One region of the Streptomyces liliifuscus genome, then DNA from elsewhere that is predicted to be linked to it. Evidence: riboswitches for the same ligand, from Rfam matches in the RefSeq annotation. Region 1 holds a riboswitch; each other region holds the start of a gene.

The links. Region 1 has a riboswitch for cyclic di-AMP ahead of JEQ17_RS18770 (C40 family peptidase). Riboswitches for the same ligand answer to the same signal wherever they lie in the genome.
Region 2: it holds a riboswitch for cyclic di-AMP, as region 1 does, so the genes downstream of both, JEQ17_RS13275 (M23 family metallopeptidase) here and JEQ17_RS18770 (C40 family peptidase) in region 1, are expected to answer to the same signal.
Region 3: it holds a riboswitch for cyclic di-AMP, as region 1 does, so the genes downstream of both, JEQ17_RS39715 (C40 family peptidase) here and JEQ17_RS18770 (C40 family peptidase) in region 1, are expected to answer to the same signal.

Annotation. Positions count from the first base shown of each region.
Region 1 covers NZ_CP066831.1:4,447,053-4,454,737, forward strand. The annotation lists gene pcrA (DNA helicase PcrA) at 51-2,543, opposite strand; cyclic di-AMP (ydaO/yuaA leader) riboswitch at 2,972-3,143, shown strand; gene JEQ17_RS18770 (C40 family peptidase) at 3,151-4,308, shown strand; gene JEQ17_RS18775 (hypothetical protein) at 4,372-4,725, opposite strand; gene JEQ17_RS18780 (C40 family peptidase) at 5,197-6,264, shown strand; gene JEQ17_RS18785 (hypothetical protein) at 6,527-7,222, shown strand; gene pdxR (MocR-like pyridoxine biosynthesis transcription factor PdxR) at 7,108-7,685, opposite strand, start outside.
Region 2 covers NZ_CP066831.1:3,146,050-3,153,734, reverse strand. The annotation lists gene JEQ17_RS13290 (DNA gyrase/topoisomerase IV subunit A) at 1-646, opposite strand, end outside; gene JEQ17_RS13285 (M16 family metallopeptidase) at 1,020-2,381, shown strand; gene JEQ17_RS13280 (M16 family metallopeptidase) at 2,378-3,766, shown strand; cyclic di-AMP (ydaO/yuaA leader) riboswitch at 4,002-4,162, shown strand; gene JEQ17_RS13275 (M23 family metallopeptidase) at 4,175-4,948, shown strand; gene JEQ17_RS13270 (GntR family transcriptional regulator) at 5,266-5,961, shown strand; gene JEQ17_RS13265 (HPr family phosphocarrier protein) at 6,303-6,584, opposite strand; gene JEQ17_RS13260 (bifunctional acetate--CoA ligase family protein/GNAT family N-acetyltransferase) at 6,852-7,685, shown strand, end outside.
Region 3 covers NZ_CP066831.1:9,189,345-9,197,029, forward strand. The annotation lists gene JEQ17_RS39680 (adenosylmethionine--8-amino-7-oxononanoate transaminase) at 1-676, opposite strand, end outside; gene bioB (biotin synthase BioB) at 669-1,904, opposite strand; gene JEQ17_RS39690 (8-amino-7-oxononanoate synthase) at 2,117-3,253, shown strand; gene JEQ17_RS39695 (DUF397 domain-containing protein) at 3,234-3,458, opposite strand; gene JEQ17_RS39700 (helix-turn-helix domain-containing protein) at 3,468-4,325, opposite strand; gene JEQ17_RS39705 (ATP-binding protein) at 4,589-5,032, shown strand; gene JEQ17_RS39710 (DUF6328 family protein) at 5,078-5,566, opposite strand; gene JEQ17_RS39715 (C40 family peptidase) at 5,657-6,130, opposite strand; cyclic di-AMP (ydaO/yuaA leader) riboswitch at 6,134-6,313, opposite strand; gene JEQ17_RS39720 (hypothetical protein) at 6,684-6,992, opposite strand; gene JEQ17_RS39725 (ATP-dependent Clp protease proteolytic subunit) at 7,000-7,635, opposite strand.

The DNA.
Region 1 (7,685 bases):
AGTGATGGGCCCGCCCTTCAAGTAGCCCCCGTGGCCATTGCCCTTGAGAGCTACAGCTTCTCCACCGGCGCGTACCGCAGCAGCAGCCTCTTCGGCTTCTCCTCGCCGAAGTCGACCGTCGCCTCCGCGTTCGCACCGGTGCCCTTCACCCCGACGACCGTGCCGAGGCCGAACTGGTCATGGGTGACGCGGTCGCCGACCGCGAGGGACACCACCGGCTTGTCGGTGGCGCCGCGTCGGGTGGCGAAGCCGGACGCGCCCGAGGCGGCCGAGCGGGAGCGCGAGGAGGACAGGGAGGCCGCCACGCCGGACACCGGGCCGGAGGAGACCGGGCCCAGGGAGCCCGTGCGCTTCCACTCCAGATGCGTGTCCGGGATCTCCTCCAGGAAGCGGGACGGCGGGTTGTACGAGGGCTGGCCCCAAGCGCTGCGCATCGAGGAGCGGGTGAGATACAGCCGCTCCCGCGCGCGCGTGATGCCGACGTACGCGAGCCTGCGCTCCTCCTCCAGCTCCTTGGTCTGGCCGAGGGCGCGCATGTGCGGGAAGACGCCGTCCTCCATGCCGGTCAGGAACACCACGGGGAATTCGAGGCCCTTGGCGGTGTGGAGGGTCATCAGCGTTATCACGCCGGACCCGTCCTCCTCCTCGTCCGGGATCTGGTCGGAGTCGGCGACGAGCGCGACCCGCTCCAGGAAGGCGGAGAGCCCGCCCGGTGCCTCACCCTCGCCGGCCTCCTGCTCGAACTCCAGGGCCACGGCGGCCAGTTCCTGGAGGTTCTCGATGCGGGTCTCGTCCTGCGGGTCGGTCGAGGCCTGCAACTCGGCGAGGTAGCCGGTCCGTTCGAGAACCGCCTCAAGGACCGTCGCCGGGCCGGCGCCCGACTCGACGATCGTGCGGAGGTCCTCCATCAGGGTGTTGAACTTCTTGACGGCGTTCGTCGAGCGGGACGCCATGCCGTACGCCTCGTCCACGCGGCGCAGCGCCTGCGCGAAGCTGATCTTCTCGCGCTGGGAGAGCGCGTCGATCATCGCCTCGGCGCGGTCGCCGATGCCGCGCTTGGGGACGTTGAGAATGCGCCGGAGCGGTACGGAGTCCTCGGGGTTCGCGAGCACGCGCAGGTACGCGAGGACGTCACGGACCTCCTTGCGCTCGTAGAAGCGGACGCCGCCGACGACCTTGTAGGGCAGGCCGACGCGGATGAAGACCTCTTCGAAGACACGGGACTGCGCGTTCGTACGGTAGAAGACGGCGACGTCGCCCGCCTTCGCGTCGCCCGCGTCCGTGAGCCGGTCGATCTCGTCGGCGACGAACTGGGCCTCGTCGTGCTCGGTGTCGGCGACATAGCCGGTGATCTGGGCGCCCGCGCCCGCGTTGGTCCACAGGTTCTTGGGGCGGCGCGACTCGTTGCGCTCGATGACCGCGTTCGCGGCGGTGAGGATCGTCTGCGTCGAGCGGTAGTTCTGCTCCAGCAGGATCGTCGTCGCGTTCGGGTAGTCCTCCTCGAACTGGAGGATGTTGCGGATGGTCGCGCCGCGGAAGGCGTAGATCGACTGGTCCGCGTCACCCACCACGCACAGCTCCGCCGACGGGAGGTCGTGCTCACTGGGCGGTACGTCGACCGGGTGCTCGGAGGTGCCGACGAGCTCGCGCACAAGGGCGTACTGCGCGTGGTTCGTGTCCTGGTACTCGTCGACCAGGACGTGCCGGAAGCGGCGGCGGTAGTGCTCGGCGACGTCCGGGAAGGCGCGCAGGAGGTTGACCGTCGTCATAATCAGGTCGTCGAAGTCCAGCGCGTTCGCCTCGCGCAGGCGTGACTGGTACATCGCGTAGGCCTGGGCGAGGGTCTTCTCGAAGCCGTCGGCGGCCTGGGCGGCGAAGTCCTCCTCGTCGATCAGCTCGTTCTTCAGGTTCGAGATCTTGGCGCTGAACGACTTGGGCGGGAAGCGCTTGGGGTCGAGGTCCAGGTCACGGCAGACCAGGGCCATGAGGCGCTTGCTGTCGGCGGCGTCGTAGATCGAGAAGGAGGAGGTGAAGCCGAGCTGCTTCGACTCGCGCCGCAGGATCCGTACACACGCGCTGTGGAACGTCATCACCCACATCGCGTTGGCGCGCGGGCCGACGAGCTGCTCGACGCGCTCCTTCATCTCGCCCGCGGCCTTGTTCGTGAAGGTGATCGCGAGGATCTGGCCCGGGTGCACCTTGCGCTCGCCCAGCAGGTGGGCGATGCGATGCGTGAGCACACGGGTCTTGCCGGAGCCCGCGCCGGCCACGATGAGCAGCGGCGAGCCGTGGTGGACCACCGCCGCGCGCTGGTTCTCGTTCAGCCCGTCCAGGAGCGCGGCCGGGTCCACGTGCGGCCGGGGGGCGCCGTCGCGGTAATACCCGTCCCGACTCGGCGGCACGTCGAAGTGGCCGCCGAACAAATCGTCCGGAACGGGCTCCGACTCCGGTGCCTCGTCCTCGGGCGGCGGCGGGGGCTCCTCCTCGTGGGCCCGCGAGGGCTTGAGGTCCGCCAGGAAGCTGTCATCAAAGAGGCTGCTCATCGCTCTCCGAGTCTAGGCGTCCCCACTGACAGCGTGCCGCCACCCTTGAAACTTGGCGGATCGCTCCAGCGGGGCTGCGGGTATGTCGGGCCGCCCGCCACCGGCCCCGTCACCCTCCGCAGGATGCCCGTGACGATCCGCGATCAGGCGGTCGACCTGCGGCTTCGCCGGAAACCCGGAACGCCGTATCGCGGGTGCGGGTCGGCTGTGGCTGGTCGCGCAGTTCCCCGCGCCCCTTCGGGGGCCACCGTCGGCCCACTTCGGACAACTCTCCGTAGATCATCCCTAATTGACCACGGGGAGTCGGCCTCAAAGCTAAGGTCACGAAAATGTATCGGGCATATCGCGCATCAAACTTCACAGGGGCCACAGGAATTAGCTAACTTTTATGTGGGCCGCACGACCCGCACCGGCGAACACGCCGGGCCGAGCGGCCTCCGCCGAGTCCGGTACGCCCTCGTGGCCGACGGAGCCGGGGACCCAACCGAACTTGGGGTGAATCGGTCCAACTCCCTTCGGGGAAACGGACCGTAGGGCAAACCTTCCGGAGCACCCGCCCGAACCCGACAGCTAACTCGGTAGGCGGATGACGGAAGGAGACGCCCTCGTGGCGCCACACCGCAAGTCCCGGCCCCCCAGTCCGATGGGCATACGGACTCCGGCCATCGCCACCGCGGCCCTGACCTCGGTGGCCCTTCTCTCCCAGACGGCGAACGCGGCCCCCTCCGAGGAGCCCAGGCCGAGCCTCGAGGAAGTCGAGAAGAAGGTCGACGACCTCTACCGCCAGGCGGAGACGGCCGGCGAGAAGTACAACGCGGCCAAGGAGAAGACCACCAAGCAGAAGAAGCGCGTCGACACCCTGCTCGACGACGTGGCGCGCCGCACGGAGAAGCTCAACGACGCGCGCGAGGAGCTCGGTACGTTCGCCGCCGCGCAGTACCGCACCGGGGCCGCCGCCCCCGACACCGCCTCCCTGCTCCTCGCGGACAACCCGCAGGACTACTTCGACCAGACCCAGCTGATGGACCGGCTCACCAGCCGCCAGAAGCAGTCCGTCGACGACTACGTGACGCAGCAGACCGCCACGACGGAGAAGCGGCAGGAGGCGTCCGAGAGCCTGGAGACGCTCACCAGGACGCAGAGCTCGCTGAAGACGTCCAAGGCGGACGTCCAGCGGAAGCTCGCCACGGCGCGCGACCTCCTCTCGAAGCTGACCGCCGAGGAGAAGGCGCGCCTCGCCGCGATCGAGCGGCAGAAGCAGGAAGAGGCTCAGCGCAAGGCGGACGAGCTGGCCCGGCAGCAGGCGGCCGACGCCGAGCGGCGGCGCCAGGAGGCGGCGCAGGGCACCGGGACCTCCACGGGCTCCGGGAGCGCCTCGGGCACCTCCGGGTCGGGCTCCGGCTCCGTCGCCTCCACCGCCAAGGCCGGCAAGGCACTCGCCTTCGCCCGCGCCCAGATCGGCAAGCCGTACGTCTGGGGCGCGAGCGGCCCCGGCTCGTACGACTGCTCCGGGCTCACCCAGGCCGCCTGGAAGGCCGCCGGTGTCACGCTCCCGCGGACCACCTGGGACCAGGTCAAGACCGGCACGACGGTCTCCGTGAACAGCGCCCAGCCCGGTGACCTGGTCTTCTTCTACGACGACATCAGCCACGTCGGCATCTACATCGGCGACGGAATGATGATCCACGCGCCCAAGCCGGGGGCGTACGTCCGCGAGGAATCGATCTTCTACATGCCGATCCACAGCGTGGTGCGCCCGGCGTGAGGGGCTTTTCGTAGACCTGTTCTCCGCTCAGGTCCCTCAGATCCTTCAGGCCCTTCAGGCCCTTCAGGTCCAGAGCACCGCGATGAAGATGTTCGCCGTGGTGAGGCCGCCCACCAGGCCGAACAGGCTGTTCTCCACCTTCTCCTCGTCCCGTTTCACGTACACGAGGCCGAGGATCACGACCAGCAGGGCGAGCTTCACGCCGATCTTGATGTTGTTGACGGTCTGGTCGTCGGCCTGGTTGAGGCCGACCAGGATCGCGCCGGTGACCAGCATGGTCAGCGCGCCGTGGAGCATGGCGGGGCTGAAGCGGGCCGTGCCGTCACTCATGGCCTTCAGCTGCGTGAGAAAGCCGCCGAGGAGGGACGCGATGCCGATGATGTGCAGGGCGACGAAGACATGAATGAGTACGTCCATGAGCCCGGACACTAACCAAACGCCTCCACACCACCGCGCACCGCCCCCGGCCTCGCACACCCGGCCCCGCGGGCCCCTGGCGACTCCCACGCCACACCCCGGCGGAGCCCATAGCACCGGATCGGCGGCCGTTTCCCCACAACCCGCTCATCGGTCACCGCATCACGTCAAGTCGGTGGCCCCGGGCCCGGATCGTGGTCGTACCCGGTCAGCTCATGTCCGAGTCCCACCACTTCCGTACATGCCGTTACCCCCGCCGCGGTCCCAGGTTTAGCGTCCTTCACCAGGTGACCGGCTCCCCACCACCGCCCGGGTCAGGGGCGGCATCCGGACACCACCGCCGAGAAAGGTCCGGCGGCGGCCCGCTCCCCCTGTGCGGGCCGCCGCCGGACGTGCAACCGGCCCCTGAGGGGCCGCCGCCGCGGGACGCACCAAATCCACGGCGGCCGTACGGAAGGACGTGGATCGCACGTGGCAGCGCACCGCAAGCCGAGACAGCGCTCAGTCGGCGGCAGTACGGCCCGCACCGCCTTCACCATCGCGCTGGCGGGCGCGGCGAGCGCGACCGGGTTCGAGGGGACGGGAACCGCCGCCCCGGAGCTGACACCCGCTCAGGTCAGGGCGAAGGTCGACAAGTTGTACCAGGAGGCGGAGGTCGCCACCGAGAAGTACAACGGTGCGAAGGAGAAGTCGACGAAGACGCGGGGCCGCCTGGACACCCTTCAGGACGAGGCCGCGCGCAGGACGCAGCGGCTCAACTCCGAGCGGGACGCGCTCGGTTCGCTCGCCGCCGCGCAGTACCGGGACGGCGGCGTCGACCCCGCACTGGGGCTCATGCTCTCCTCCGACCCGGATCAGTACCTGGAGGGGGCCGCGTTCGCCGAGCGGGCCGGCAGCAGGCAGGCCTCGAAGGTGTCGCGCGTACGCCGACAGCTGCGCGAGATCGAACAGTTGCGCGGCGCCGCCCATGTCGAACTCACCTCGCTCAAGGAGCGGCAGGCGGAACTGAAGCGGCACAAGACGACCGTCACGGGGAAGCTGGGAGAGGCGCGGGATCTGCTGTCGCGGCTGTCGGACTCGGACCGGGCCCGCATCGGCGCCGACGACGCGGACACCGCCCGCGCCTCACGTTCCGCCGCGGGCCCGCGCGACCTGGGCGGCGGCGCCGGTTCGTCGGCCACCGCACCCAACTCCCGTGCGGCGACCGCCATTTCATACGCGTACGGGAAACTCGGCAGCCCGTACGTGTGGGGCGCCACCGGACCCGACGCCTTCGACTGCTCGGGGCTGATGCAGGCCGCGTACCGCGCCGCGGGGATCGAACTGCCCCGCACGACGTACGCGCAGATCAACGCGGGCCAGCGTGTGTCGCGGTCCGAACTGCGCCCCGGCGACCTGGTGTTCTTCTACTCGGGCATCAGCCATGTGGGGCTGTACGTGGGCAACGGGCAGATGGTCCACGCGCCCAATCCGTCGGCGCCGGTGCGGGTGGCGCCGATCGACGAGATGCCGTTCGCGGGTGCCACGCGCGTGGCGTGAGCCGGCCGGCGAACAGGCAGGGGCTGCAGGCAGGGCTACAGGCGGGAACAGGCAGGGATCAAGTGAAGAGAGCGGGGGAGTTCAAGCCGTTCGGGCATCGGTCCGGCTTGGATGGGCATCGCAGGGGTACTGCGGCGGGTAGCGTCGGCGTGGCACTGTTCGACATGCCGCACCGCACGGTCGCGATCCGCTCCGGTCTCATCCGCCTCGCTCCCTTCCGTTCCGTTCCGCCTGGTTCGCCGTCGCCCTCCCGAAGGATTCAATGCCCGGCTCCACGCTGCCGCCGCCTCCGCCGCCGCCCGCGTACATCAGCGGCTGGCCGGACAGGTCGGCGCTGCTGGCGGACCGCGGGCGGGCGTTGGAGGAGCTGCGCAGACGCAGTCTCGGAGTGCACCGGGTGCTGCTGCTGTGGCTCCTGGCGGTCGCGGCGATCATCGGATGGGCGCTGCTGGTACTGCCGTTGCAGCAACTGGAGCAGCGCGATCCCACCGGGTTCATCCTGGGTCCGCTCTTCGCGGTCCTCGGTCTGGCCTCGCTGGCACCCTCCGTCGTGGCCGTCGTACTCGCCGTCCGGCGGGACCGCCATATCAGCCAACTTCTCGACGCCTGGCTGCGGTTGGACAGCCATCCGCCCACCGACGACCGCCTGCGCTCCTCCGGCCTGAGTCTCTTCTGGCTGCTCTCCTCGCTCACCGTCTGCGCGTTCGGGCTGTGGACGTCGTTCGCGGGGGTGGCGGAGGCGAGGCCCGAACATGACGCGTACAGCGATGTGGTGCTCGTGATGGGGATCGGCTTCATCCTCTGGCTGACCGGTCTGATCGGCGTGGTGAAGGCCGTACGGCACTATCGGTGGGCCGTGCGGGTGTTGGGACCCCGGGTACCGGTCGGGCAGCGGACAACGGCCTCGCCCAGCACGGCGATCCCCTCCTCGATCGCCGACACCGAGGACGCCGCGTAGCCGAGCAGCAGCCCCGGCGGGCCGCCCGGCCGTTGACGGTGCCAGGAGAGCGGGTGCACCTTGACGCCACGGGCCAGCGCGGCGGCGGCGAGGTCGGTATCCCTGAAGTCCCCGGTTCCGGGTCTGTCGTCGGTTCCGGCGCTGTCGTCGGTTCCGACAGTGCCATCCCCGCCGAACGTGATCAGCAGATGCAGTCCGGCCGCGGCCCCGTGCACCACCGCCCCCGGCAGACACTCCCGTATCGCCGCGATCATCGCGTCCCGCCGACGCCGATGGCGCCGCCGTACGAGCCGCAGGTGCCGTTCCAGTTCGCCCGACTCCATCAGCCGGGCCAGCACGAGCTGGGGCAGAACCGCGTTGCCGAGGTCGGCGTACCGTTTCGCGGCGACCAGGGCCTCCCGGTATCGCGCGGGCGCCACCACCCATCCCATCCGCAGGGCGGGCGCGAGCAGCTTGGACACGC
Region 2 (7,685 bases), 1.3 Mb from region 1:
GATCGGCGCCGGGGTGGCGGATCAGGTGACGGGCGGCGGCGATGACCTCGCCGAGGTTGTGCGGCGCCATGTTCGTCGCCATGCCGACCGCGATGCCCGACGAGCCGTTGACCAGGAGGTTCGGGTAGGCGGCCGGGAGGACCGACGGCTCCTGCTCCTGGCCGTCGTAGTTCGGGGAGAAGTCGACCGTGTTCTCGTCGATCGACTCCGTCATCAGGGACGTCGCGTCGGCCATCCGCGCCTCGGTGTACCGCATGGCGGCAGGCGGGTCGTCGTTGCCCAGCGAACCGAAGTTGCCGTGGCCGTCGACCAGGGGCAACCGCATGGAGAAGGGCTGGGCCAGGCGGACCAGGGCGTCGTAGATCGACGCGTCGCCGTGGGGGTGGAGCTTACCCATGACCTCGCCGACGACGCGGGCGCACTTCACATAGCCGCGGTCGGGACGCAGGCCCATCTCGTTCATCTGGTAGACGATGCGGCGATGCACCGGCTTGAGGCCGTCGCGGGCGTCCGGCAGGGCTCGGGAGTAGATGACCGAGTACGCGTACTCGAGGAAGGAGCCCTGCATCTCGTCGACGACGTCGATGTCGAGGATGCGCTCCTCGAAGTCGTCTGGCGGCGGGGTCTTCGTGCTGCGGCGGGCCATCGCTGCTGCGACTCCTTCACAGTCTCTGCCGGGGCATGAACGGGTTCTGACGGGCTCCATTGTGGACCGGCCCACTGACAACGCGGACCACGACCCGTCCGTACGGGCCTCCAGAGCCGGGTGTCCGGCCGCCCCAACAGGCGTCGCGGGCCGCCTTCTCGGCCTTTTCCACAGGCCTCGGAAGCGGCGGAGCCGCGTGCCCGCACAGGGCTTCGGAGGCCGTGCGGCCGCACGAGCGTACGGGCTCCCGGCGCCGCCCGCGTGCTCGCTCTCGGCGTACGCGCCGCGGGAACTTCGCCAGCTGTCCGCGCGCTTGCATACAGTGGCATGACTAGCAGGAATTCAGCAGTTTTCCGCGATCGAAGGGACGTACATGCCCATGGGTCACACGGCCACAGCTGAGGCCGGTTCCGGCGGCCTGACAGCGACCGAGCACCGCCTGGCCAACGGCCTGCGTGTGGTGCTCTCCGAGGACCACCTGACCCCGGTCGCGGCGGTGTGCCTCTGGTACGACGTCGGTTCGCGCCACGAGGTCAAGGGCCGCACCGGACTTGCCCACCTCTTCGAGCACCTGATGTTCCAGGGCTCGGGTCAGGTGAAGGGCAACGGTCACTTCGAACTGGTGCAGGGGGCGGGCGGTTCGCTCAACGGCACGACCAGTTTCGAGCGCACCAACTACTTCGAGACCATGCCCACGCACCAGCTGGAGCTCGCCCTCTGGCTGGAGGCCGACCGCATGGGCTCGCTGCTCGCCGCGCTCGACGACGAGTCCATGGAGAACCAGCGGGACGTCGTCAAGAACGAGCGCCGGCAGCGTTACGACAACGTCCCCTATGGCACCGCTTTCGAGAAGCTGACCGCCCTCGCCTACCCGGAGGGCCACCCTTACCACCACACCCCCATCGGGTCGATGGCGGACCTGGACGCGGCCACGCTGGAGGACGCGCGCGCGTTCTTCCGCACCTACTACGCGCCCAACAACGCCGTTCTCTCGATCGTCGGAGACATCGACCCGGAGCAGACGCTCGCCTGGGTCGAGAAGTACTTCGGCTCGATCGCGGGCCACGACGGAAAGCCCGCCCCGCGCGACGGCGCGCTGCCCGAGACCATCGGCGAGCAGCTGCGCGAGGTCGTCGAGGAGGAGGTCCCGGCCCGCGCGCTGATGGCCGCCTACCGGCTTCCGGAGGACGGCACGCGCGCGTGCGACGCGGCGGACCTGGCCCTGACCGTGCTCGGCGGCGGCGAGTCGTCCCGGCTCTACAACCGGCTCGTACGCCGCGACCGCACCGCCGTCGCGGCCGGGTTCGGCCTGCTGCGCCTCGCGGGAGCACCCTCCCTGGGGTGGCTCGACGTGAAGACGTCCGGCGACGTCGAGGTGCCGGTGATCGAGACCGCCGTCGACGAGGAGCTCGCCCGGTTCGCCGAGGAGGGCCCCACCGCCGAGGAAATGGAGCGCGCCCAGGCCCAGTTGGAGCGCGAGTGGCTGGACCGCCTCGGCACGGTCGCGGGCCGCGCCGACGAACTGTGCCGGTACGCGGTGCTGTTCGGCGACCCGCAGCTCGCCCTGACGGCCGTCCAGCGCGTTCTCGACGTCACGGCCGAGGAGGTCCAGGAGGTCGCCAAGGCCCGCCTGCGCCCCGACAACCGCGCGGTGCTGGTCTACGAGCCGACCGTCGCCGAAGAGGCCCAAGAGACCGACGCCGCTGACGACACCGACGAGGAGGCGGCCAAGTGACCGAGCTCGCCACGATGGAATTCCACCCGCAGCCCCAGGCCGGCGAGGCCAGGCCCTGGGCCTTCCCGGCCCCCGAGCGCGGCGCGCTCGACAACGGCCTGACCCTGCTGCGCTGCCACCGCCCCGGCCAGCAGGTCGTCGCCGTCGAGATCCTCCTGGCGGCCCCGCTGGAGGCCGAGCCGAAGGGCCTGGACGGCATCGCCACGATCATGGCGCGTGCCTTCACCGAGGGAACCGACAAGCACTCCGCCGAGGAGTTCGCCGCCGAGCTGGAGCGCTGCGGCGCCACCCTCGACGCGCACGCCGACCACCCGGGCGTACGGATCAGCCTCGAAGTCCCCGTCTCCCGGCTCCCCAAGGCGCTCGGTCTGCTCGCCGACGCCCTCAGGGCACCCGCCTTCGAGGACAGCGAGATCGAGCGGCTGGTGCGCAACCGGCTCGACGAGATCCCGCACGAGACCGCCAACCCGGCCCGCCGCGCGGCCAAGGAGCTCTCCCGGCAGCTCTTCCCGGCGACCTCGCGCATGTCGCGCCCGCGCCAGGGCACCGAGGAGACGGTCACCTCGATCGACTCGGCGGGCGTCCGCGCCTTCTACGAGAAGCACGTACGCCCCGCCACCGCGACCGCCGTGGTGGTCGGCGACCTCACGGGCGTCGACCTCGACGCGCTGCTCGGGGACACGCTCGGCGCCTGGACGGGATCGCAGGCCGAGGCCCGCCCCATTCCGCCGGTGACCGCCGACGACACCGGCCGCGTGATCATCGTCGACCGTCCCGGAGCCGTCCAGACGCAGCTGCTCATCGGCCGCGTCGGCGCCGACCGGCACGACCGCGTGTGGCCCGCCCAGGTGCTCGGCACGTACTGCCTCGGCGGCACCCTCACCTCGCGCCTGGACCGCGTCCTGCGCGAGGAAAAGGGATACACCTACGGTGTGCGGGCGTTCGGCCAGGTGCTGCGCTCCGCGCCGGACGGGACGGGCGCCGCGATGCTCGCCATCAGCGGATCCGTGGACACCCCGAACACCGGCCCGGCGCTCGACGACCTCTGGAAGGTGCTGCGCACGCTCGCGGCCGAGGGACTCACCGACGCCGAGCGCGACATCGCCGTGCAGAACCTCGTGGGCGTGGCACCCCTGAAGTACGAGACGGCGGCCGCCGTCGCGGGCACTCTCGCCGACCAGGTCGAGCAGTACCTGCCGGACGACTTCCAGGCGACGCTGTACCAGCAGCTCGCCGCGACCGGCACCGTGGAGGCCACCGCGGCCGCCGTGAGCGCCTTCCCGGTGGACCGTCTGGTGACCGTCCTCGTCGGTGACGCCGCGCAGATCGAGGAGCCGGTCCGGGCCCTCGGAATCGGCGAAGTCAGCGTCGTGACGGCGGAGTAGAGCGGAGCAGTACAACGCTTCTCCATGGAGAACCCAGGTGACTGAGGAGTCGCCTGGGTTCTCCTTTTGCCCGGACTTCAGCACTCGATCGGCGAGTTGTCCGTATTGGTAGAGAGGTTGCCCGTCTGCCCTGTGGCATGCGCTACAAAACCCTTGATCCGTTTGTTGATTGAAAGACGCCCCGCTTAGCGTCGGTCCGGCTGTTCGTCAGGCAGTGCGCCGCGCCCGCGGCACCGGACAGTCATCGCCGAGTCCCCGTACGGCGCGAGCCAGGGGAGCCGGGGACCCATATGTAGTCCCTGGGGTGAATCGGACGCCCTTCCCGAAGGGGGTCCGTAGGAGACCTTCCTGCTCCGAACCCGTCAGCTAACCCGGTAGGCGAGAAGGAAGGAAAGGACCAGCCACTTCATGGCGTTCACCCGCGCCACCGGGAAGCACCGTCGTCCCAGCCGCATGAAGCGCACGACCAACCGGACCGTCGGCGTCGCCGCACTCGCCACCACCGGTGTCGTCGGCACCCTGGCTGCTCCCGCACTCGCCGCCGAGAGCCCCGCAGAGCAGACCCTGACCCAGGCGATCACCATCGGCGACTCGGTCGCCGACCAGATCGACGCACAGGCCGCCGCCCAGCAGCAGGCCGCCGACGAGACCGCCGCCCGCGAGAAGGCCGAGGCCGCCGCCAAGGAGCGTGCCAAGGAAGCCGCGGAGAAGGCCAAGAAGGAGCGCGAGGTCAAGGCCCGCGCCGCCCGCGCGGCCGAGCGCGAGCGGCTGCTGAAGTCGTACACCGCGCCCATCTCCGGTTCGTACGTCTCCACCGGCTACAAGGCCGGCGGCGCCGTCTGGTCCTCCGGCAGCCACACCGGCATCGACTTCCACGCCGCCAGCGGCACCGCCGTGCACGCGGTGGGCGCCGGCACCGTCGTGGAGGCCGGCTGGGGCGGTGCGTACGGCAACCAGGTCGTCATCAAGATGAACGACGGCACCTACACCCAGTACGGGCACATGTCGTTCCTCGGTGTCTCGGTCGGTCAGACGGTCACGCCCGGCCAGCAGATAGGCCTCTCCGGGGCGACCGGCAACGTCACCGGGGCGCACCTGCACTTCGAGGCGCGGACGAGCGCGGAGTACGGCTCGGACATCGACCCGCTCGGGTACCTGCGCCAGCACGGCGTGAACGTCTGACGGAGGGCGACAGCTCCCCACGCGACGGCCCTCCACACGGCAGCCCTCCGCGCGACGGCCCTCCAGGCGCGGCACTGTCCCGAAGGCCCCGGCTCACCGAGCCGGGGCCTTCGCGCGGTCCTGATCACTTCCTGATGGCATCTCGACCACTTCTCGACCGACTTCGTACCGGACGACTGCCTGTTCAGAAGCGAGGTGTGTCCAAAAAATATCCACGGATTCCGGTCCGCCATCGGAATTTCCCGCTCTCTGCAATAGAGTCACCGAACAAGCGTCAATCGACCGCGTTTCGCGGGGGTTAAGGCGGAGGTCGGGTCATGCGTATTCCCGCGCACTCGGTATGCACGGCGATCCGTGACGACATCGTCGCGGGTGTCTACGAGCGCGGCGGCCGGCTCACCGAAGAACTGCTCGCGCGCCGGTACGGCGTCTCGCGGGTCCCCGTGCGGGAGGCTCTGCGCACCCTGGAGGCGGAGGGATTCGTCGTCACGCGCAGGCACGCGGGCGCGTGCGTCGCGGAACCCACCGAGCAGGAGGCCGCCGACCTCCTGGAGATGCGCATGCTGCTGGAGCCGCTGGGGGCCGCGCGGGCCGCCCAGCGCCGCACCGAGGCGCACCTCAAGGTGCTGCGCGGCCTGGTCAGGCTGGGCCAGGAGCGCGCCAGGAGGGGCAACAGCGAGGATCTGCGCTCACTGGGCGGCTGGTTCCACGAGACGCTCGCACAGGCCTCCGGAAGCCCCGCACTGACCTCCACGCTCGCCCAGTTGCGGCACAAGATCGCCTGGATGTACTCGGTCGAGGCGCCCGCCCATCCCGCCGAGTCCTGGGCCGAGCACGGCGCCATCGTGGACGCCGTCGCGCGCGGCGACAACGACCGGGCCAGGGCGATCACGGCGCTGCACACCGAGCGGGCGATGGCCGCGCACCGGCTGCGCTTTCCCGGCGGCGGTGACCGCGCGGAGCGTGTGAGGACTTCGCAACATCCCGTAAACACGGCGGGCCTGCGGCATTAACAGTGGCGCCGTATACAAAGAGAGTTATTCGTAGGGGTCTATTTCTGCTGCCCCTTTTCTCCACGTGCCGAGAATTCCCGCGCACGTGATTTCCGCATGCGCGGAACCGCGTGAGTGGAACTCGGCGCGAGGGCAGGCGAAGAAATTCCGGACGATGCCGACGGCGCGGCGGAAAGCCGCGCGCCGACGCGACGTACGGACAAAACGCCGACGCGGTCGTGGGAAAAGTGTCGCGCACGGCACGTACGCTCGAACCGTGCCGCTCGCCGCGCAGACGGAAACGGCGGAGCCGCGTCCCCCGGCATGGGTGGACGCGGCTCCGCCGTATGTGGTCCGCGAGATCAGACGGTCTCGGGAAGCTCCTCAAGGCCCTCGGCGACCAGCTTCGCCAGGCGGTCGAGCGCGGCGTCCGCGCCCTCGGCGTCGGAGGCCAGGACGATCTCCTCGCCACCCTGGGCGCCCAGGCCGAGAACCGCGAGCATCGAGGCGGCGTTGACGGGGTTGCCGTCGGCCTTGGCGATCGTCACGGGGACGCCGGAAGCCGTGGCGGCCCGGACGAAGATGGAGGCGGGACGGGCGTGAAGGCCCTCGGCCCAGCCGACGTTGACGCGGCGCTCAGCCATGTGATGCTGCCCTTCAGGTGTCTCACGGTTGTCTAGACCATTGTTCCATATCGTGAAGCGTGCCCCGAGCGGATGCGGATTCCGGGCCCGAGGCGGCTTCGGTCCCCCAAGACTGCCTCGCGCCCCTGTCGGACGCGAGCCCGCCGTCGCCGGGACGTGAACCCCTCGGAGGCGAACCCGGGGACCCGGACCCGCGACCGGGCCCGGGACATGAACCCCCGGGACGACGACCGGCCGTTGTCGGACCCGAGCCGTACTCTGGGCCCCATGCAGACCTCGCCGGACCGGCACGAGTACCCCGCTCACTGGGAGGCCGACGTCGTGCTGCGCGACGGCGGCACCGCGCGCATCCGGCCGATCACGGCCGACGACGCCGACCGCCTGGTCAGCTTCTACGAGCAGGTGTCCGACGAGTCGAAGTACTACCGCTTCTTCGCGCCGTATCCGCGCCTGTCCGCCAAGGACGTCCACCGCTTCACGCACCACGACTTTGTGGACCGGGTGGGACTCGCGGCCACGGTCGGCGGCGAGTTCATCGCCACCGTACGCTACGACCGCATCAACGCCGACGGCCTCCCCGCATCGTCCCCCGCGGACGAGGCCGAGGTCGCCTTCCTCGTGCAGGACGCCCACCAGGGCCGCGGTGTGGCATCGGCCCTCCTGGAGCACATCGCGGCCGTCGCCCGTGAGCGCGACATCCGCCGCTTCGCCGCCGAGGTGCTGCCCGCCAACAACAAGATGATCAAGGTGTTCACGGACGCCGGGTACCAGCAGAAGCGCCACTTCGAGGACGGCGTCGTACGCCTGGAGTTCGACCTGGAGCCCACCGACCGCTCGCTCGCAGTGCAGCGCGCGCGGGAGCAGCGGGCGGAGGGGCGCTCGGTGGCCCGCCTCCTCGCGCCGGGCTCGGTCGCCGTCATCGGCGCGGGCCGCACACCCGGGGGAGTGGGCCGCAGCGTCCTGGAGAACCTCCGCGAAGCGGGATTCACCGGGCGCCTGTACGCGGTGAACGGAGCACTTCAGGAGAAGGAGCTCGGCGGAGTGCCGGCCTACCGCTCCGTCCGTGACATCCCCGAGCCCGTCGACCTCGCCGTCGTCGCC
Region 3 (7,685 bases), 4.7 Mb from region 1:
CGCCCGCGCCCTGCACCACCGGCTCCACGATCACCGCGGCCAGCTCGTCCGCGTGCCGCTCGATCAGCTCACGCAGCTGGTCCGCGTACGACTCCTCGTACGCGACCGGCGGCGGGTCAGCGAACACCTGGCGCTGAAGCACGCCCTGCCACAGCTGGTGCATCCCGCCCTCGGGGTCGCACACGGACATGGGCTGCCAGGTGTCGCCGTGGTAGCCGCCGCGCCAGGTCAGCAGGCGCTGCTTGCCCGGGCGGCCGAGGGAACGCCAGTGCTGGAGGCACATCTTGACCGCGACCTCGACGGACACCGAGCCGGAGTCGGCCAGGAAGACATGCTCAAGACCCTCGGGTGACATGTCGACAAGGCGCTTCGCCAGCCGTACGGCGGGCTCGTGCGTGAGCCCGCCGAACATCACATGGCTCATCCGGCCGAGCTGGTCGCGGGCCGCCTCGTTGAGCGCGGGGTGGTTGTAGCCGTGGATCGCCGACCACCAGGACGACATGCCGTCGATCAGCTCGGTGTCCGTACCGGCCAGCCGCAACCGCACCCCGCTCGCCGACTCCACGACGAGCGGTTCCTGGCGGCCGGGCATCGGACCGTACGGATGCCAGACGTGCCGTCGGTCGAGCTCCAGCAGCTCGGGCACGGAGAGGCCGGACACGTGCGGGTCAGGCATTGGGCGCGAGGTCCGTTCCGGCACCCCGGCGGCGTACCGCGACCAGGTCCGTACGGGCCTCGGAGACGCGGGCCGTCTCGGGGACCCGCGCCGCCGCGGGGGCCTGCTCCTCGGCGGCCGAGCCGCAGGGGCCGCAGCCGCCGCCCTCGTGGGAGCCGCATCCGGCGTCCGCGTGCGAGCCGCAGCCGGCCTCGGCGTGGGAACCGCAGCCGCCGCCCGCGGTGACCCGGTGCTCCGGAAGCGTCACCTGGCCCGTGCCCTCCACCTCGAACCCGGCGTCCGCGATCATCTCCAGGTCCGCCTTGCCCGCCTGGCCCTCGGTGGTCAGGTAGTCGCCGAGGAAGATCGAGTTGGCCAGGTTCAGGGCGAGCGGCTGCATCGTGCGCAGATGGACCTCGCGGCCGCCCGCGATCCGCACCTCGACGTCCGGGCAGACGAACCGGACCATCGCGAGGATCCGCAGACAGCGTTGCGGCGTGAGGTTCCACTCCTTGGCGAGCGGGGTGCCCTCGACCGGGATCAGGAAGTTGACCGGCACCGAGTCCGGGTCGAGCGCGCGCAGCGAGTAGACGACGTCGACGAGGTCCTCGTCGCTCTCGCCCATGCCCGCGATCAGCCCCGAGCAGGCGGACAGACCCGCGGCGTGCGCCTTCTGGACCGTGTCGACGCGGTCGGCGTACGTGTGGGTGGTCGTGATGTCCCCGTACGTCGACTCGGACGTGTTGAGGTTGTGGTTGTAGGCGTCCGCGCCCGCCTCGCGCAGCCGCTCGGCCTGGCCGTCGGAGAGCAGCCCGAGGCAGGCGCACACCTCGACGCCCTCGTTCTGGTCCTTGATCGCCTTGATGGTGTCCGAGACCCGGTCCACGTCACGGTCGGTGGGACCGCGTCCGCTCGCCACCAGGCAGACCCGCTTGGCGCCGCCCGCGAGCCCGGCCGCCGCGGCCTCGGAGGCCTGGTCGGGTTTCAGCCACGTGTACTTCAGGATCCCGGCCTTGGAGCCGAGCCGCTGCGAGCAGTACGAGCAGTCCTCCGGGCACAGGCCCGACTTCAGGTTGACCAGGTAGTTGAGTTTCACCCGTCGGCCGAACCACTGCCGGCGCACCTTGCCGGCCGCGGCCACCACATCGAGGAGTTCGTCGTCGGAGGTCGCCAGTACGGCCAGCGCCTCTTCGCGGGTCGGCAGCTCTCGCCGAAGCCCCTTGTCCACCAGCGTGTTCAGCAGGTCCATGAGGTCCGATCCTGGCCTATCCGACCGCGTCGGGCCAAGGAGGGACCGGACAACAGAGGCCGTTCGACGTGTGGGTATTGCCACATCATGGGCGGCTGGTGGTCCGGCTAGGGTCTGTGCGTTGCCTACAAAAGGCAGGTGGGGACGGCCCAGGCGAAATGTCATGTGTTGGCGCCCCATGGAACACCCTCACCTCATGGCCCGGAGGACATATGTCGGGATCGCCTTTCGAGTGGATCGACGAGCAGGCGCGGGTGCGCCGCCGGGCCGGACTCGTCCGCACCCTGCGCCCCCGCCCCGCCGACTCCCCGCTCCTCGATCTCGCGGGCAACGACTACCTGGGCCTGGCGAGGCACCCCGAGGTCACCGAGGCGGCCGCGAGCGCCGCGCGGACCTGGGGCGCCGGAGCGACCGGCTCCCGGCTCGTCTCCGGCTCCACGGAACTCCACGCGGAACTCGAACGCGAGCTGGCCGAATTCTGCGGGTTCGAGTCCGCGCTGGTCTTCTCCTCGGGATACGCGGCCAATCTCGCCGCCGTCACCGCGCTGGCCCCGCACGGCTCCCTCGTCGTCTCCGACGCGGGCAACCACGCCTCGCTGATCGACGGCTGCCGTCTCGCGCGCGGCACCACCCAGGTCGTCGCGCACGCCGACCCGGACGCCGTGCGCAAGGCGCTGGGCACGCATGCCGGAGTGGCCGTCGTGGTCTCCGACACGGTCTTCTCGGTCGACGGCGACGCGGCCCCGCTCACCGGACTCGCCGCCGCCTGCCGGGAGTTCGGCGCCGCCCTGCTCGTGGACGACGCGCACGGTCTCGGCGTACTCGGCGACGGCGGCCGGGGCGCGCCGCACGCGGTGGGCCTCGCGGGCGCGCCGGACGTGGTCACCACCGTCACGCTGTCGAAGTCCCTCGGCAGCCAGGGCGGCGCCGTTCTCGGCCCGGCCCACGTCATCGACCATCTGGTCAACGCGGCCCGTACCTTCATCTTCGACACCGGTCTGGCCCCCGCGGCGGCGGGCGCGGCTCTCGCGGCCCTGCGTCTGCTGCGCAGGGAACCGGAACGGGCCACACGCGCGCGCGGCGTGGCGACCACCCTGCACGAACGGCTGACGGCCGAGGGTCTCGAAGCCGTACGACCGGACGCCGCCGTCGTCTCCGTGCGCGCGTCCTCCCCGGAGCGGGCCGTGCGCTGGGCCGCGGACTGCCGCGAGGCCGGTCTCGCCGTCGGCTGCTTCCGCCCCCCGTCGGTGCCCGACGGCATCTCACGGCTGCGGCTCACCGCCCGCGCGGACCTCACCGACGGGCAACTCGACCGTGCCGTACGCCTGATCATCGAAGCGCGGCGATAAATCCCTCCCAGGCGGCGGGGGCGAAGAGCAGGGCGGGTCCCGACGTGTTCTTCGAGTCGCGGACCGCGAGCAGTCCGGCCCATGGTCCGGAGGCCGGACGGGCCGTCTCGACGCAGTTGTTCATTCCCGTGCTGCGGCTGCTGCGCTGCCACCGCACACCGTGCAGACGGGTGCTCGAAGGTAGGGGCCGAGGCAGGGCGGGCATGGTGCCTCCTTATGCGCCGTGAGCTACACCGGCGATGAAATCCAACGTTTCCTCGGGCGAAAGGGCGTGGACCTGAAGGGAGTCGAAGGCCTCGCTGTAGGCCTGGAGGTCTTCTTTCCGTTCGAGATAGAGGCTACTCGTCAAGTGGTCTAGAACAACCACATCCAGATCAGATGTGCTCGGAAACGAAAAAATAACAAAGGGCCCGGTGACGCCGACATGAGCTCCAACTCCGAACGGCAGCACCTGAATCCGCACGTGAGGGAGGTGCGCGGCCTCTCTGAGGTGATCCAACTGCCGTGCCATGACCTCCGGTCCGCCGACCGTCCGTCGTAGGGCCGCTTCGTCGAGAACCGCACTCAGTCGGAGCGGTGGATTCGAACGCAGTACGTCCTGACGGGCGAGGCGCACCTCCACCAGCGCGTCGACCTTGTCGTCCGGTGCCCCGTCCACGGCCGCCAGGGTGACCTCGCGGGCGTACTCCGGCGTCTGCAACAGCCCCGGCACGACGGAGTTCTCCAGCGTGCGCATCACGCTGGCCTGCGACTCCAGGCTGATGAAGTCGCTGTAGGTGGACGGCAGAAGACCCCGGTAGGCGTGCCACCAGTGGTGCCTGCCGTTGTCGTCGGAGCCCGCCAGCACCACGAGCAACTCGCGCAGCTCCGCGTCCCGGACGTCGTACGCGTCGAGGAGCAGCTCCACGTCCGCCGGCTTCACCCCGCTGCGGCCGGTCTCGATCCGGCTCACCTTCGACTGGTGCCAGCCGACGAGCCGGGCCGCCTCGCCGCTCTTGAGGCCCGCACGGGCACGCAGGGCACGCAGTTCGGCACCGAGTTTCCGGCGGCGCACAGCGGGACCGTACTGCATGGCCGTCTCCTTCCGACCGTCGCGCCGGCGCTATATCGTCCGGCGTCACGCCGACCGTAGAGGACGAACCGGCCCCCCGCCCAAATACGGTCGGCCGTCGCAGAGTTCACCGCTTCGAGCGACAGATATATGCATATCTCGGTGGATCGGCACCACGAACGCCGAGGTAGTGGCACTCTGGCGCAAGCACCAGTCCGGGACCGTACTCGAAGTCATCCGCTTCGTGTCGGACTCCGGTCCCGTGGGAAAGGGACGACCTCGCCATGGCAGACCACCAGGAAGCATCCGTCACTCTGCCGAGCGATCCCGCCTCGGTCTACGCCGCCCGCACATACGTCATGAACGTGCTGGCCGAATGGGGACTTCCATCCGACACGGAGGCCGCCGACACAGTCCGGCTCATCGTCTCGGAGCTCGCCACCAACGCCGTACAGCACACGTTCGGGCAGTCGCCCACCTTCACGGTGGACATCGAACTCGACCGCGACGAACAACTGCGCATCGGGGTGACCGACAGCCACCCGCGCTTCCCGAAACGTTTGCCCGCGGCCGTACAGCAGGACAACGGCCGCGGCATGGTGATCGTCCGCTGGCTGACGGTCGAGTGCGGCGGCAAGCTGACGGTCCGGCCCACCAGAGAGGGCGGCAAGACGGTCTCGATCATGCTGCCCTGGACGGCACCGGTGCAGCCCGTGACAGCGGACTGAGAGCCGTGCCCCACGGGTGGCGTGAAGGCGCCCGCCAGTCCCCCGCTAGTCCTCGTCGTCGGCGGACCCCTGCATCAGGTGGGGGATGAGCGCCCACAGCCCCGCGCAGACGACCAGCGTGGTCGCACCGGCCGCGATGCCGCCCGCCCGGCCCGTCGCCACGTCCACGACGAGCAGGACCGAACCGGAGAGGGCGAGCGCGAGCACGCCGAGCCCGATCTCGGCCAGATGCGAGGAGGCCTTCACGACCTGGGGCTTGGCGCCCTGCTGGAAGAGCCGGCGATGCAGCGCGGCCGGAGCCGTGAAGAGGGTGGCGGCCAGTACGGAGAGCAGCAGCGTGACGACGTACGTGGTGCGCTGGAACAAGTCCAGGGAGGGGAAGCGCGGGGTGAACGCGAGGGTGAGGAGGAAGGCGAAGAGGATCTGCACCCCGGTCTGCGTGACCCGCAGTTCCTGGAGCAGTTCGTTGAAGTTGCGGTCGGCGCGCTCAAGCCGTGTCTCGTTGCGCTCCTCGTGGTGATGAAGGTCGCCCATAAGTGAAGGAGTAACCACTCTGCCGCGAATATCACGCACCGGGCCCCGGAACGTGGCCGCGGTGATCACCGCGGCCACCTTCCGGGCGGGTCACCTGACCCGGCCGTACCAGACGCTCTTCGTCCAGATCTTCTGGAGCTTCACCACTTCCCCGGTCTTCGGGGAGTGCCAGATCCGTCCCTTCCCGGCGTAGATGCCGACGTGGTAGACGTTCCGGCCCGAGTGGAAGAAGACCAGGTCTCCCTGCTTGCGGTTCGAAGCGGAGACATGGTTCGTCTTGTTGTACTGCGCGGCGGCCGTACGCGGCAGGGACTTGCCCGCCTTCTTGAACGAGTAGAGCGTGAGGCCGGAGCAGTCGAAGCGCTTGGGCCCCACGGCCCCGTACTTGTACGGGGAGCCCTTCTTGGAGGCCGCTACCTGGAGTGCCTTCGTCGCGGGTGTGGCCGCTTCCGCGCCGGACGTGAATCCGGGGGCCACGATGCCGCCGCCGACAGCGGCGATGGTGAGAGCCGATGCGGTACCGGCCCTGCTGAACAGCGACGGGACACGATTGAGCGCAGTCATGCGCAACCCTTCGTCAGCCGCCTGTGAAGGATGACCTGTCGGATTCGGGCTGGCGAAGTTGCCCGGCCGCTGACGCGGCTTCACCCCAAGGGCTGCTCGGCCCGGTCATGGCGTGACCGTTCCGGCGACCCGTCGTGCTTGGGTCCTCCACTCCTGCCGATCCACTTCTGTCGACCGGTCATCCGGGCGGCGGCAGGACTCGGCGTCCGCCCGGATCGCCCCGCCGCTTGTGGCGGGGGCTTGTCGTCGGAAGGGATCTTGACGCACGGATGTCCCAAAAGCCGAGCGGAATCGGCGATTTGTGGGCTTACTCACCACTCACCCGTTCGGGTGGACAGCCTTTCCCGCGGGAGGGCGTCGAGGGGGTCGACGACCCTCGTACCAGCACCGGAACGTCTGATTCCGTACGGAGGCTACGCGGGTTGCGCAACTTCCACGGGCCTGTAAAAGCAGCTCTGACTACGCTGTTCGGTGGTACGCCTTTCGGTCCGTTTGAACCCTGACCCGGACGTCTCGTCAGATGCCTGCGTGACGCCGGGTCCATGGCGGTACGTCAGCTGTCGGAGCGCGGCGGTAGCGCGATCCGGCCCGCTCGGCGCTCACCGTCGAGGACGCGCAGCGCCCGCGCCAGGGTCGGCGCGTGCACCTCGTGCTCGCCGCGCTGGTGCATCAGGGCCAGCGCGTCGCGCAGCGCGGTGGCCCTGCCGACCAGGGCCTGGGCCGCGCGCAGCCCCCGGTAAGTGTCCCCGGAATGAGCCGGGTTGATCCTGCCGAGCAGGTCGACCACTTCAAGGTAACGGTCGATCAGCTCGGCCTCCGCACGGGTCAGGGCCGGCAGCGGCGGCAACTCGGGTGGGAGCATCGGCCGCTCACCTCGCGCCGCGTGCGCTCTGGGTGGACTTCCGGCTCGGGACGATCCGGTCGATCAGTCCGTACTCAAGCGCCGCCCGCGCGTCCAGGATCTTGTCCCGCTCGATGTCGGCACCGATCCGCTCCCGGCTCTGCCCCGTGTGCCGGGCGAGCATCTCCTCCAACTGCCCACGGGTACGCATCAACTCGCCGGCCTGAATGGCCAGGTCGGAGGCCTGTCCCTGGACGGGTTCGGAGAACGACGGCTGGTGGATCAGCACGCGGGCGCCCGGCAGCGCGTACCGCTTGCCCGGTGTGCCGGCCGCGAGCAGCACCGCCGCTGCCGACGCCGCCTGCCCCAGGCAGATGGTCTCCACCTCGCAGCTGACGAACCGCATCGTGTCGTAGACGGCCGTCATCGCGCTGAACGAGCCGCCGGGCGAATTGATGTAGAGCGAGATGTCCCTGTCGGGCGCCTGGTACTCGAGGTGCATGAACTGCGCCATCACGTCGTTCGCCGAGACGTCGTCGATCGGCGTCCCGAGAAACACGATCCGCTCTTCCAGCAGCTTCGAGTAGGGGTCCATGGTCCGACTCCCCGAACTCGTGCGTTCGGTGAACTCGGGCAGGACATGGCGGGCGGACGGTCGGGTCATGACACACGCTCCTCCGGGAGAGGTCCTGTAAAAAATGTACAGGACGTACA